Regions from separate parts of the Mesorhizobium sp. B2-4-17 genome, predicted to be linked through region 2. Evidence: riboswitches for the same ligand, from Rfam matches in the RefSeq annotation. Region 2 holds a riboswitch; the other holds the start of a gene.
The links. Region 2 has a riboswitch for cobalamin ahead of FJ548_RS27295 (aromatic ring-hydroxylating dioxygenase subunit alpha). Riboswitches for the same ligand answer to the same signal wherever they lie in the genome.
Positions count from the first base shown of each region.

Region 1: linked by a shared signal. The riboswitch ahead of bluB (5,6-dimethylbenzimidazole synthase) and the one ahead of FJ548_RS27295 (aromatic ring-hydroxylating dioxygenase subunit alpha) in region 2 are both predicted to bind cobalamin.

Region 1 is NZ_VFUX01000002.1:175,631-182,833, reverse strand. It holds gene dxs (1-deoxy-D-xylulose-5-phosphate synthase) at 1-578, opposite strand, end outside; gene FJ548_RS02600 (pirin family protein) at 666-1,586, opposite strand; gene FJ548_RS02595 (DUF2277 domain-containing protein) at 1,626-1,892, opposite strand; gene FJ548_RS02590 (exodeoxyribonuclease VII small subunit) at 2,004-2,255, opposite strand; gene FJ548_RS02585 (histone deacetylase family protein) at 2,259-3,185, opposite strand; cobalamin riboswitch at 3,366-3,548, shown strand; partial or broken gene bluB (5,6-dimethylbenzimidazole synthase) at 3,597-4,178, shown strand; gene FJ548_RS02575 (hypothetical protein) at 4,343-5,326, opposite strand; gene ribB (3,4-dihydroxy-2-butanone-4-phosphate synthase) at 5,718-6,818, opposite strand; gene aroC (chorismate synthase) at 6,905-7,203, opposite strand, start outside.
Region 2 is NZ_VFUX01000046.1:10,074-17,276, reverse strand. It holds gene FJ548_RS27300 (hybrid-cluster NAD(P)-dependent oxidoreductase) at 364-1,464, opposite strand; gene FJ548_RS27295 (aromatic ring-hydroxylating dioxygenase subunit alpha) at 1,485-2,732, opposite strand; cobalamin riboswitch at 2,884-3,085, opposite strand; gene FJ548_RS27290 (DUF680 domain-containing protein) at 3,578-3,775, shown strand; gene FJ548_RS27285 (DUF680 domain-containing protein) at 3,848-4,054, shown strand; gene FJ548_RS27280 (DUF680 domain-containing protein) at 4,116-4,355, shown strand; gene ugpC (sn-glycerol-3-phosphate ABC transporter ATP-binding protein UgpC) at 4,427-5,539, opposite strand; gene FJ548_RS27270 (alpha-glucosidase family protein) at 5,564-7,203, opposite strand, start outside.

The DNA.
Region 1 (7,203 bases), on a different contig from region 2:
GCACTCATGGCGCCGGTCGGCGGCGCGATCGACATGTCGTTGTCGTTGAGGATGACGATAAGGCGGGCATCGAGCGCGCCGGCATTGTTCATCGCCTCATAGGCCATGCCGGCCGACATGGCGCCGTCGCCGATGACGGCGATGACGTTGTTGCGGCCACCGGCGAGGTCGCGGGCGGCGGCCATGCCGAGGCCGGCCGAGATCGATGTCGAGGAATGGGCCGCGCCGAAGGGATCGTATTCGCTTTCGGCGCGTCGGGTGAAGCCGGACAGGCCGCCTTCCTGGCGCAGGGTGCGGATGCGGTCGCGGCGGCCGGTCAGGATCTTGTGCGGGTAGGCCTGGTGGCCGACATCCCAGATCAGCCGGTCATCCGGCGTGTTGAAGACATAATGCAACGCCACGGTCAGTTCGACCACCCCAAGGCCGGCGCCGAGATGGCCGCCGGTGTGGGATACGGCATCGACGAGTTCGGCGCGAAGCTCGGACGCCAGTTGCGGCAGATCGCTCTCGTCCAGCGCGCGCAAATCCGCCGGGATGCGGACCTTGTCAAGAAGCGGCGTATGCGGCGTTGCGTTCACGGGTGCTCAGGCTTTCTGTTCATCGGCGGGATAGGCTGCCAGCCGGCGAAAGTAAATGCGTGTCGGTGACGCGGATCGGGCTGAGATCTAGCCTTCAGGCAGCGGGATGAATTCCTTGTCATCTCCTGGAACGATATCGAAGCGGCCTGTCTTCCATTCCTGCTTGGCCTGTTCGATGCGCTCCTTGGACGAGGAGACGAAATTCCACCAGATGTAGCGCTTCGAGCCAAGCGAGGCGCCGCCGAAAAGCATGAAATGCGCACCGGTTTGCGACGATACGATGATCTCGTCACCAGGCCGGAACACCAGCAGCCGCTCCGCCGGAAACACATCGCCCGAAATCGAAACCTCGCCTTCCAGCGTATAGATGGCGCGTTCTTCCGCGTCGGGCGGGATTTTCACGCTGGCGCCCCGCGCCAGGCGCAGGTCGGCGTAGAGCGTTTCGGAATCGGCCCTAACAGGGGAGCGCAGTCCCTGGAAATCACCGATGACAACGCGGCCGCTGACGCCTTCGGCATCGATCTCGGGAAGGCGCAAGACAGCCGTGTTCTCGAACACCGGCGCCACTTCCTCCTTGTCGTCTGGCAAGGCAAGCCATGTCTGCAGGCCCGAAATCGACATTGGCGCGCCGCGCAATTCCTCTGGCGTGCGCTCGGAATGCACGATGCCGCGGCCGGCGGTCATCAGGTTCACGTCGCCGGGCTGGATGACCATTTCGGTGCCCAGCGAATCGCGATGCCGGATCTTGCCGTCAAACAGATAGGTGACCGTCGACAGGCCGATATGGGGATGGGGACGGACATCGAGCGCCTGGCCCGCGCGCAGGATCGCCGGCCCCATGCGGTCGAAGAAGATGAATGGGCCGACCAGACGCCTCTTGGCGGTTGGCAAGGCTCGGCGCACCTCGAAGCCGCCAATGTCCTTGACGTTCGGGATGACCATCAGTTCGATCTGATCGCTGGCAAAGGCATCGCCGGCTTCAGGGTCCTTCCCCGGGAAGAAGCTCATGAACTCTCCTTGTCAGCGGTCCAGACCGCCTTGGCCGCATCAGGCAAAACGGAGCGCCGCCTTTGCCCGAAGTTTGGCCGCCACCTCTTCGCGGTTGCGCGGATGCTGGTTTGTTTCGAGAGAATCGAGCAGTTCCCGCGCCGATGCCGCGATGGCCTCCACCGCATGGTCGAACGCATGCTGGTTCTGCTTCGAAGGCCGCGTCGTCCCGCTCAGCTTGCGGACAAACTGAAGTGCCGCGTCGCGAACTTCATCGTTGGTTGCCGGCGGGTCAAAATTGAACAGGGTCTTGATGTTTCTGCACATCGCTTCCGTTTCTCCTCTTGTCCTGGAGCCGTTCCAATCGGGACGAGCTTGATCCTCAATCATGATCGTGTCCAAAAACCGGCGAGGCAAGACCGTCATCGCGACCGTGCCTCAGTCCGCGTCGAGCGGCTCCGTTCCGACCGGCTTTCCATCGCGCGACAGCCTGATCTTCTCGACCTTGTCCTCCGCAGCCTTCAGCAACCGGTCGCAATGCGCCTTCAGGGCCTCACCGCGTTCATAGATCCGGATTGACTGATCGAGCGGCACGTCGCCACGCTCCAGGTCATCGACGATCTTCTCCAGCGCATCGAGTGCCTGTTCGAAGCTCATCGCCTTGACGTCTTCGTTGGTCTCACCAGCCATCATTCATCCTTTCATCAGCCGCGCGACATGGGCCGCGACCGAAAATGCCAATCCCTGCAGATCGTAGCCGCCCTCAAGCAGGCTGACGAGCCGGTTGTCGCCGTGACGCGCGGCGCGTTGCATCAGTTGGCCCGTCGCCCAGTCGAAATCATCCTCGGTCAGATTGATCTCGGCCAGCGGATCGCGGTGGTGCGCGTCGAAGCCGGCCGAAATGATGATCAGATCGGGTGCGAATTTGTCGAGCGCCGGCAGTATCCGCGACAGGAAGGCATCGCGAAACACCTCGCTGCCGGTCTGCGGCGCCAGAGGCGCGTTGACGATGTTGCCGGCCCCGGTTTCGTTCTTCGCACCGGTGCCGGGATAGAGCGGCATCTGATGCGTCGAGCAATAGAGCACCGACGGATCGTCCCAGAAAATATCCTGCGTGCCGTTGCCGTGATGCACGTCCCAGTCGACGACGGCGACGCGCTCGGCGCCATGCTTCTTCTGCGCATAGCGCGCCGCGATCGCCGCCGTATTGAAGAAGCAAAAGCCCATGGCGGTGGTTTTCTCGGCATGGTGGCCGGGCGGCCGCGCGGCGACGAAGGCATTGTCGGCCCGGCCAGTGAAGACGTCGTCGACGGCCGCGTTGGCGGCACCGATCGCGGTGATCACCGCCTGCCAGCTCTTCGGGCTGGCGGTGGTGTCGGCATCGACGCGGGCGATGCCCTCTTCGGGGATGGCGGCGCGCACACGCGCGACGAAATCGGCCGGATGCGCGTAGAGAATAGTGGCTTCATCTCCTTCCGGCGCCTTGACGCGATCAAGCGCGGCAAAGGCTTCGCCGTCGAGCACGCGCTCGATAGCGCGCAAGCGGTCCGGCCGTTCGGGGTGGCCGGGCGGCGTGATGTGTTCAAGGAAGATAGGGTGCGTGTAGAGACGGGTGGCCATCGTCCCTATCTAGTGCCCCGACACGGCAATGGCTATGCGTTGCGGCTTGATCGCTGGGGAAAATCACGTCTGCGTCCATTCGCGTCGCTGCGGGGATTGGCGCGGCCGGGGCTTCGGCGTAAGGTCGCCACCACTGCCTGGTGCCCGCCGGCCTGTTTGTTCTCAGTCGCATTATGCGACGCCAAGTGAAATCCACTTGGCTGCAAATGCTCTGGCGGGAGAATCGGGAACACGGTTGAATTCCGTGGCGTGCCCAACGCTGTAAGGGGGACCGCGCCGGTAAATGCCACTGTCGATGACGGGAAGGCACCGGACGCGGGTTGATCCCGAGCCAGAAGACCGGCCTGGCAGGCATCGTCACCCGCATGGTCAGGCGGGCGGCATTGATTTGAAGTCGCAAGGGGACAAGCGATGCTGGAAGCCATGACCGCTCCTGTGGGCGATGGATTTGACCAGATGGCGCGCGACGCCGTCTACCGAGCCATGTTCACCAGGCGCGATGTTCGCAGCCATTTTACTCCCGAGACCATCGACGACGAGGTGCTGGCTCGGCTGCTGCTTGCAGCCCATCACGCGCCATCGGTCGGGTTCATGCAGCCGTGGAACTTCATCGTCATTCGCGGTGCCGGGCGCCGGGAGAAGGTACGTGACCTGTTCCTGGCCGCGCGTGAACAGGAACTGCCAGCAATCGAGGAAGAGCGACAAGCGCTCTACCGCAAGCTCAAGCTGGAAGGCATCTGCGAAAGCGCGCTCAACATCTGCATCACCTGCGACCGCCAGCGCTCGAAAGGTTCGCCGCTGGGGCGCTGGCACAATCCGGAGATGGATCTCTACAGCACGGTCTGCGCCGTGCAGAATTTCTGGCTGGCGGCACGGGCCGAAGGCATCGGCGTCGGCTGGGTCAGCATCATCGAGCCTGAGGCGCTGAAGCGGCTGTTGGCCATTCCCGAGCACGTGACGCCGGTCGCCTACCTCTGCGTCGGCCGTGTTTCCGAGTTCGCGCCCAAGCCGGACCTCGAGACACATGGCTGGGGCCGGCGATTGCCGCTGCCCGAATTGATCATGAGCGAGACGTTTTGCGGCCAGGGCGAGGCGCCGCTCAAATCAGCGGTGTCGCGCCTCTATACCGTCGCCGGCACGCCCGCCAGCCCGGCCGATCAGCGTGTCGCGCCGGCCGTGTCCCAGCGCGAACCACCGAAGGAGGAGAGCGCCTTGTCCTTGAGGTTCCTGAACTTCGACGATGCCTCGGCCAGCCGAGCGTCCCAGGCTGGATCAGGCAGCTGGCCGGCAATGGTCTTGAAATAGACCTGCATCAGGCAGGCGATGGCGAAGGGCTCGATGAAGGTTGCCTTGAAGGCCCAGGCAAAGACGATGGCGAGCACGAAGGCCCAGCCGGCAAGCTGCCCGGGCATGAGGAAAAGAATGGCGCCGGCCGGGGCCAGCATCAGCAGGAAGATGACAAACGACACGCCCCACATGATGATCGCCAGCCAGACGGCGTTCTTGACCATGATCTTGCCGTTCTGGGCGTAGAGCACCACGCCTTGGCGTGCGGTTTCGAACGGCGAGGACGAGTTGATGCGGATATTGTAGCCGAGGATGATCTCGTCGACATAGGTGAGCGACAGGCGGATTACCGTGTTGATGAAAGACACAAGGCCGCTCAGGCCTGGAATGGGCAGGAAAGCGGCTACGCCGCCAAGCAGGCCGGTAATGGCGCGGATAGCGCCCTTGACCAGCTGGTCGACGACGAAAAGGACGTTAGCCTCGGCGAAACGCTCGGTCACGACCTCCTTTGCGTACACGATCTGGTTCTTACCGTCGGGAACGTCACGGCCGTCGATCAGATGGACCATGACGGCGATATGGCCGGCCTTGACGACGTAGAGAATGTATTCGCGGATCCAGTAGACGGCGATCGAGACGGCGCCAAAGCCGACGACGCCGCCCCATAGGGCAAAGGACAACGGCCCGTCGGGATCGGTGGAGATATGGCCGACGCCATAGCCGACGGAGGCGCCCGTGCCAGTCGCCAGGATATAGGCCAGAGTGATGCCGAAATAGACGATCATGCGAAAAACAATGAAAGGCCAGGTCCGCATCATGATGGACACCGACCTGCCGATATCGAAATCCCACATGCCCCGAATCTCCCCTCAGAGAGGGCTGGGAGGATGCGCTCACCCCGAAGATTGTCAACCGGGGGGCGACGAGAAGAAGCGAGCAGCCGCTCGTTCGCAAACGTTCGGAATTGGCCGAGGCTTCCGCGACGTCGTCATCCACGGGCGGAGCGACGCGAAGCGGAGCGCAGACCCGAGGATCCATGCCGTAATCTTGATCGAAGATCACAGCGGAGCAGAATTCTGGACCGTGGCAACGCGTCGAAGTCGCGGCATGGATCCTATGGTCTGAGCCGCGTCGCTTCGCTCCTTGCTTCGCCATAGGATGACGAGGCAAGCGGACGCTTCAGTCAATCGCCAACGCAGGCGACCTGCCAGCAGGACCTTTCCGCCGCGTCGATCCCTCGGTGGACTACAAAATCTCGGTCTTGGCGATATGGATGCCAAAACCCTCCAAACCAACATAATGGCGCTCGCGCGAGGCGATCAGGTTGATCGAGGAAATGCCGAGATCCTTCAGGATCTGCGCACCGAGGCCGATTTCGCGCCATTCGTTTTCGCGCCGGCGCGCCTCTTCGTGATCCTCGCGGTCACCTGATGCAGGGCGCTTGCGCTCCTGATGGGCGACACCGACCGAGCCTTCGCGCAGATAGACGATGACACCGCGCTTACGCTCGCCCATCGCCTTCATGATGCCGTCGAGCCGATGGCTGGTGCCGAAGACGTCGGTCACCACGTCTTCGGAATGCAGCCTGACCGGAACGTCCTCGCCGTCGCGGATATCGCCGAAGACCACCGCGACATGATGCATCGTGTCCCAGGGCAACGTATAGGTGAAGACCTGCGCCTTGCCGCCGAGCGTGTCGATCTCCGAGCAAGCCACGCGTTCGACCAGCGTTTCCTTGCGTTGCCGGTAGGCGATGAGATCGGCGACCGAAACCTGCTGGAGGCCATGCTCCTCGGCGAAGGCCGCGACCTGTGGGCCGCGCTTGACGGTGCCGTCGTCATTGACCAGTTCCGAAATGACACCGATCGGCGGCAGGCCGGCGAGTTTGCACAGATCGACCGCCGCCTCGGTATGGCCCGAACGCATCAGCACGCCGCCTTCGCGCGCGATCAGCGGGAAGATGTGGCCGGGACGGACGAAGTCGGAGGCGCCGACATTGCCGTTGGCGAGGTTGCGCACGGTCAGCGTGCGGTCGTCGGCCGAAATGCCTGTTGTCGTGCCGTGCTTGAAATCGACGCTGACGGTGAAGGCGGTGGTGTGGGCTGAATCATTGTCGGCCACCATCGGCGCAAGGTTAAGCCGCTTGGCTTCCTCGCGCGGCATCGGCGTGCAGACAATGCCCGACGTGTTGCGCACGATGAAGGCCATTTTCTCGGGCGTGCAGTGGACGGCGGCAACAATCAGGTCGCCCTCGTTCTCGCGCCCGTCATCGTCCATGACGACGACGATCTCGCCGCGTTCAAAGGCACGGATGGCTTCGACGATCTTCTTCTGGTCGTAAGGCATGGAGCGCTCGCTTCGTTCGCAGGGCAGTAGGGAATAGGGCAGTAAGGCAGTAGGGAAAAGGAAAATATGTTGGGCAGGCAGGCTGCCTACTGCCTACTGCTACTGTCTATTCCCTGCCCTGTCTGTCCTCGATGGCGCAGATAATGATCGGCTATGGCGCAGGCAACCATGGCCTCGCCGATCGGCACGGCGCGAATACCGACGCAGGGATCGTGCCGGCCCTTGGTCATCACCTCGACGTCGTTGCCGTCTTTGTCGATAGACTTTCGCGGCGTTAGGATCGACGAGGTCGGCTTGACGGCAAAGCGGGCGACGATCGCCTGGCCGGTAGAGATGCCGCCGAGGATACCACCGGCATTGTTGGACAGGAAGACCGGCTTGCCAT
Region 2 (7,203 bases):
ACGGGAACACAGCTGTGCCGGCCTCAGTGCCAAGGGTGGCAGTTGATCCGGTTCTGAGGAATACAAGCCAATATGGTCGGAAGCAGAAGCCGATCGTGCGTGCGCGCCCACTGTGTCGAGCAGCGTCGAAATGGGCACGACCGGTGCTCGCGCCGCTCGCCCAGCGGCAGTGCTGACATCGATCACCGGCTGCTCCCGCCACTGGAACTGACACCGAAAGCTAGCCGGGATTGCCTAAAGTGCGGTTAATCGCGCCATTACAGTCTGCGCGGTTCAGCCGGATTTTCGGTGGCACCGCGTCGCAGGCAACCAGGGCCGGCAAGGCACCGACTGTTTCCCGGATCGGTTGAGGCCTTGAACCGATTATGCCTCGATTTCCAACGCCGACAGCGGCCTGGAGCAACAGGCCAGGATGAAGCCGTCATCGATCTCGTGATCGAGGATGCCGCCATTGTGGCTCATTTCGACATCGCCGAAGACCTTCTTGACCTTGCAGGTTCCACACAGGCCGAATTCGCAGGCCGCGGGTATCCGCACGCCCGAGGCGCGCGCCGTCTGCAGCACGGTCTGGCCGGCGACACATTCGGCATCGACGTCCGAAAGCGCGAAGCGAATCGCTGTCGCGGCTTCGGCGGGAACAGGGGCGCCGTCCTGTGCGGGCGCTGCGAACGGCGCCGGGATTTCCTCCACCACCGGCGCGGCGAAGCTCTCCTGGTGGTATTTCGTCATGTCGAAGCCGGCGGCTTCCAGCATGCCGCGCACGGCCCGCATGAAAGGATCCGGACCGCAGCAGAAGATCTCGCGTTCGCGAAAATCGGGCGCCAGCAGCGGCAGCCTTATGGCGTCGATACGGCCCATATGGCCGTACCAGCCCTCACGGCTTGAGCGCTCCTCGATCATGAAGCCGAGCGACAGGCCGGGCATATGGCCGCCGAGCAGTTCGAGTTCCTTGCGGAAGATGATCTCTTCGGGTCGGCGCGCGCAGTTGACGAAGCTGACATCGGTCCATGGCGCGCAGTCGTTCAGCCAGCGCAGCATCGACATCATCGGCGTCACGCCCGAGCCTGCCGAGATGAACAGATATTTGGCTGCCGGATGGCTGTGCAGCGAGAAGTCGCCGGCCGGCCCGTAGGCCTTGACGTGTGAGCCAGGCACCAGATGATCGAACATCCAGCGCGTACCAATGCTGCCGGCCTGTGCCTTCACCGTCACCGCGATCGAGAACGGCCTCGATGGCGACGATGACAATGTATAGGTGCGCATCAGCGGCCCGTCATCTGTCGGCAGTTCCAGCGTCACGAACTGGCCCGGCTTGTAGCGGAACCAGGTCTGGTTGTCGGAGCGGAAGGTGAAGGTCTTGACGTCAGGAGACTCGTCGCTGACCCCAATCACTTCCAGCACCTGGAGCCGGTCGTTCCAGGGCGCCATCTGGTCGAGATGGCGGTAAAGGCCAAGATCAGTCATCGCGTTCATCCTTTGGCCTCTCAGGCGACACTGCGGAGCGCTGGTCGACCATCCTCGGCGAGGCGCGGACCAATGAAACGCGCATACCAGTCGACGAACTGGATGACGCCACCCTCATGCAGCTCCGAATACGGGCCTGGTTCGTAGGCCGGCGACAGGATGCCGAAGGCGTTTTCCTCGACGATACGGCGATCCTGATCGTTGGTCTCGGTCCACACATGGGTGAGTTCGGCGAGATCGTAATCGACGCCCTCGACCGCATCCTTGTGCACCAGCCATTTCGTCGTTACCGCCGTTTCCGTGGCACTGATCGGCAGCACGCGGAAGGTAACGGCGTGATCGATCAGGATGTGGTTCCAGGTGGTCGGATAGTGATAGTGCATCAGGGTGCCGATGCGGTCGGCCGAGACGCTGTCGGAGAGGTTCTTCTTCACCGCCCGCTTGCCGCTCATCGTGTAGCTGACCGCGTCGCGCAGCAGCGGCGCGCGGGTGGCGCGATATTGCCCGGCCGGATCGATGCGGAATTTGCTCGGCAGGCCAACGGCCTCGCATTTCGCCCAGTGCGCGATCATCTCAGGATCGCTGTCGGCGCCCTGTACACCGGTCACGGTCGGCGCCTCCGGGAAGGTCTTGCAAAGCTCCGGATGGCTGCCGGCGCAATGATAGCACTCGCGGTTGTTTTCCCAGACCAGCTTCCAGTTGCCCTTCTCGACGATGGTGCTCTGGAAAGCGATCTTTGCTTCGCTCAGCCGGTGCGGCTTGAGATAGGGTTCGATCATCGCCCGCATCGGTGCGAAGTCGGCGGGCTCCCTGGCCAGGCAGATGAAGACGTAGCCGGCCACGCTCTCGCAGGCGACCGGCTTCAGGCCGAACTGGCCTTTGTCGAAACCGTCGGCCATCTGGCGGGCGAACAGCAGGCGGCCGTCGAGCTCGTAGGTCCACTGGTGATACGGGCAGACCAGTTTGGCCGCCAAGCCCTTGTCGGTGTTGCAGACGCGGCTGCCGCGATGGCGGCAGGAGTTGTGGAAGGCATTGATCTTGCCCTGCTGGTCGCGCACCAGCACGACCGGATAGTCGCCGATCTGCACGGTGATGAAGCTTCCCGGCTTCGGCAATTCGCAATCATGGCCGATGAACAGCCAGTCGCGATACCAGATCAGCTCCATGTCGAGCTTGAAGTAGTCCGGGTCGGTGTAGAAGGGCTGTTCCAGCGAAAAGCCCTCTCTGCGGCTGTTCAAGAGCCTCAGCATATCGTTGCGCGCATCCATGTCCTGTCCTCGCATTCATCGCATCGGCCCGTCCAAACGGACGCGCGTCGCTCTAATGACTGAACCGGAGGGGATGAGAGGAAGGACAAGGCTGCATGCCGGCAAGCGCCGGGCATGCGGCATCCGCCTCTTGACCGCCCACCGCGATCAGTCGAGTTCTACGATCTCTGGCTGGTTTCCGGGCTCTGGAGTGTCCTTGCGGACGGTCGCGACACCTTCCCAGGCTTGCGCCCAGTGGTCTCCCGTTGCGACTTGAACTCCACCACCGTCGCGGGGGCAGCGCCGGACTTTGACCGGCTTCCCAATTCTCCGCCCCGTCGTCACGAAGCGGCACCTGAGATGACATGATCTAATCACGACAGCGCTTGCGACATCGGCATGAAAGCGACATTGCATCCATGTGGCGCGACACCCATGCGCAACGATCTGGTCACGAGCAGCGACAGCGAAAATCATCGCGGTGACGGCCGCGCCGGGCGTCGGAATCGGCCCGGAGTGGAAGCAAAAAGGGTTAACGGTTTCGAAAAGTGACTATTAGCAGATTCTAAAATCGAACCGAACGGTTCGTTTCTGTTGACGGTGCGTGCAGGACGGTGTGAACGCCGAGCCTCCGATAGAGTCGGTGATGACGACACCGACTTTAATTAACGCGTTGATATTGCAACGGAAAAATCGCACGTGGAAGATCTTGGTACAATTTCAAGTAGTGGATTCATGGTCCACGTTGAACATCTTCGTGATTGGAAACGGCTAGCTGGCTCTCCCACATCGGGGTCGTCCGAACGACGCGATTTCAATCCCAAGACACGCCGCTAGACGGACGGAAAAATGCTGGAGTACCCAAAATGAAAAAGATTGTTCTCACTGCCGCCGCCCTTCTGGCCATTTCCGGCAGCGCCTTCGCTGGTAGCGATCACTATGGTGCGAATGGCCCCGCGGCCACTGCTGCCGACAGCTCTTACACCGCTTCGATCAAGAAGTCGGAACCGGCTGCTCAGACGCCCACCCACGGTGCTGACCGCAACCTCTTCGGCAACAACTAACAGCCGATCTCCAGCAGGCGGCGGGTTTGGCCTGCCGTCCTGGCGACATTCGAAGAATTCAGGAGACTTGAAATGAAGAAGATCGCTCTTGCTGCCGTCGCCGTTCTGGCCATTTCCGGCAGCGCTTTCGCCGGCAGTGACAATTATGGTTCGAATGGCGCTAGCCAGCCGGCCGCCACGTCGACCGACAACTCATACACCGCTTCGATCAAGAAGTCCGAACCGGCGGCTCAGACGCCTACGCACGGTGCCGACCGCAACCTGTTCGGCAACAACTAATATCAACGACAACCGGCGGGCTTGCCCGCCGCTTGGATTCGCGAATACCGGAGTACCCGAAATGAAAAAGATTGTTCTTACCGCCGCCGCTCTTCTGATTGCCGCCGGCAGCGCCTATGCGGCCAACGACAATGTTGGCGGCACCGACATCAACAAGCAGGCGACGACCGCCAATGTCGACACTTCGCATACCGGCTCGATCCGCAATGAAGGATCGCCTGTCTACAAGCTGCTCAATTCCTCGGGTGACGCACAGAAGTCCGCCCCACAGGGCAGCGACCGGAATCTCTTCGGCCGTTAATAGCCGATGTGGAATACAAAAAGAGCCGCGGGCCGATGCCTGCGGCTCTTTTTTATCACCAGAACCCTGTTTCAGGCCGCCTTTGCCTCTACCTCGTGAAGCGCGAAGGAGCGGCCGTCCGCGTCGAAGATATGAAGGTCGCCGGCATCGGCGGTCAGCCGCAGCGTCGAGCCGCGCTTGACCTCGACATTGCCAGGCAGCTTGGTCACCAGGGGCAGGTCGGTCCTGCCGATGTCGACATAGACCAGCTGGACCTCGCCGAGTTGTTCGATATAGTCGACCGTCCCTTCGAACAGATAGTCCGTGCCGCTGGCGATCGCGAGATCTTCCGGGCGCACGCCGAAGCTTACCGCCGCGCCCTTCGCCGAAGCCGGTGTCGCGATCGGCACCGTCGCCTTGCGTCCGCCGACATGACTGATCACGGTCGGGCTGCCGGTCCTGTCGACGGTCGCCGGCAGGATGTTCATGGCCGGCGAGCCGATGAACTGGGCGACGAACAGATTGCCGGGCCTCTTGTAGAGTTCCATCGGTGTTCCGACCTGCTCGATATGGCCCTCCTTCAGCACCACGATACGGTCGGCCAGCGTCATCGCCTCGACCTGGTCGTGGGTGACGTAGATCATGGTCGTGTTGGGCATCGATTCCTTGAGCTTGGCGATCTCGATACGCGTGGCGACACGCAGCGCGGCGTCAAGGTTCGACAGCGGCTCATCGAACAGGAACACTTTCGGATTGCGCACGATGGCGCGGCCGATGGCGACGCGCTGACGCTGACCGCCCGACATCGCCTTGGGCAGACGGTCGAGATACTTGGTCAGCTGCAGGATTTCCGCCGCCTGGCGCACGCGCTTGTCGATCTCGGCCTTGCTTTCCTTGCCGATCTTCATCGAGAAGGCCATGTTGTCGTAGACGGTCATGTGCGGATAGAGGGCGTAGGACTGGAACACCATGGCGATGCCCCGCTTCGACGGCGGCACGTCGTTGACAACCTCGCCGTCGATCCTGAGTTCGCCTGAGGTGATCTCCTCGAGCCCGGCGATGGACCGCAGCAAGGTCGACTTGCCGCAGCCCGACGGGCCGACGAAGACGATGAACTCGCCCGATTTGATGTCGAGGTCGATGCCGTGGAGAATGTTGAGATTGCCGTAGGACTTCTTCACTTGTCGCAGCGTGACATCGGCCATGATTTTCTCCCGGTGATTTGAAATTCAGTCTATGCGCCCGAACCAGGCGCCGTAGCCGCCGAGGCGGACGGTGCCTGTGTCTGCCTTCTCCGAAAATCCGTGTCCCGGCAAAGGTTGCAGCGATCGGTCGCCAAGGTCAACCTCGGCCGGCTTGGCGCCCAGATTGAAGACACAGACGATCTGCTCATTGCCTGCCCGGCGCGTGAAGGCGACGGTGTCGCCCTGGCTTTCGATGAAATTGATATCGCCCTTGGCCAGCGCCGGATGGGCGCGGCGGAAGGCGAGAAAGCGCCGGTAGTGCTCGAGCAGTGACGTCTCGTCACCCTGCTGTACATTGACCGCCTGCGACAGATGCTTGGCCGGCACCGGCAACCATGGCTTTGCCTGGGAGAAGCCGCCATTCTTGGCGCTGCCGTCCCACACCATGGGCGTGCGGCAGCCATCCCGGCCCTTGAATTCCGGCCAGAAGCGGATGCCATAGGGATCCTGCAGGTCCTCGAAGCGCAGGTCGGCCTCGCCGAGCCCGAGTTCTTCGCCCTGATAGATGCAGACCGAGCCGCGCAGCGACATCAGCAATGCCGAAATGACCTTGAGATAGGCGACCGGGTCGGCCTCGTTGGCGGCCCAGCGCGAGGCCGGGCGCATCACGTCATGGTTGGAAAACGCCCAGCACGACCAGCCGTCGCTGGCGACCTTGCCGAAGGCTTCCAATACCGAGCGGACCTTGGCGGCGCTGATCTTCTCCGGCGCCAGGAAGTCGAAGGAATAGCACATGTGCACGCGCTTGCCGCCGGCGGTGTAGGCCGCGACCACGTCCAGCCCGCGCTGCGAATCGCCGACCTCGCCGACCGCGGCGGTTGCCGGATATTCGTCGAGCAGCGCGCGGAAACGCTCGAGGAAACCAAGGTTCTCCGGGCGGCTCTTGTCGTAGATATGGTCCTGGTAATTGTAGGGATTGACCGCCGGCGCGGTCTGGTCGTTTCGCTCCTCGGGCGGCAGCGGCGGATTGTTTTCCAGCCCCTGGCTGTGGAAATAGAAATTGATGGTGTCGAGCCGGAAGCCGTCGACGCCGCGCCCCAGCCAGAAACGGGTGACGTCGAGCAGCGCGTCCTGGACCTCATGGTTGTGGAAGTTGAGGTCCGGCTGCTCGGCGAGAAAATTGTGCATGTAATATTGCTGGCGGCTGGTGTCCCACTGCCAGGCCGATCCGCCGAAGATCGACAGCCAGTTGTTGGGTGGCGTGCCGTCGGGTCTGGCATCCGCCCAGACATACCAGTCCGCCTTGGGATTGGTGCGGCTCGACCGGCTCTCCTTGAACCACGGATGGATGTCGGCGGTGTGCGACAGCACTTCGTCGATCATCACCTTGAGGCCCAGCCGGTGCGATTCCGCAACCAGCGCATCGAAATCGGCAAGCGTGCCGAACATCGGGTCGACGTCGCAATAGTCCGACACGTCGTAGCCGAAATCCTTCATCGGCGATTTGAAGAAGGGCGAGATCCAGATGGCGTCCGCGCCAAGCGCGGCGATGTAGGGCAGGCGCCGTACTATGCCTTTCAGGTCGCCGATGCCGTCGCCGTCGGAGTCCTGGTAGGAGCGCGGATAGATTTGATAGATGACCGCGCCACGCCACCAGTCACGGTCGATGGCGGGATCCGGTCTCG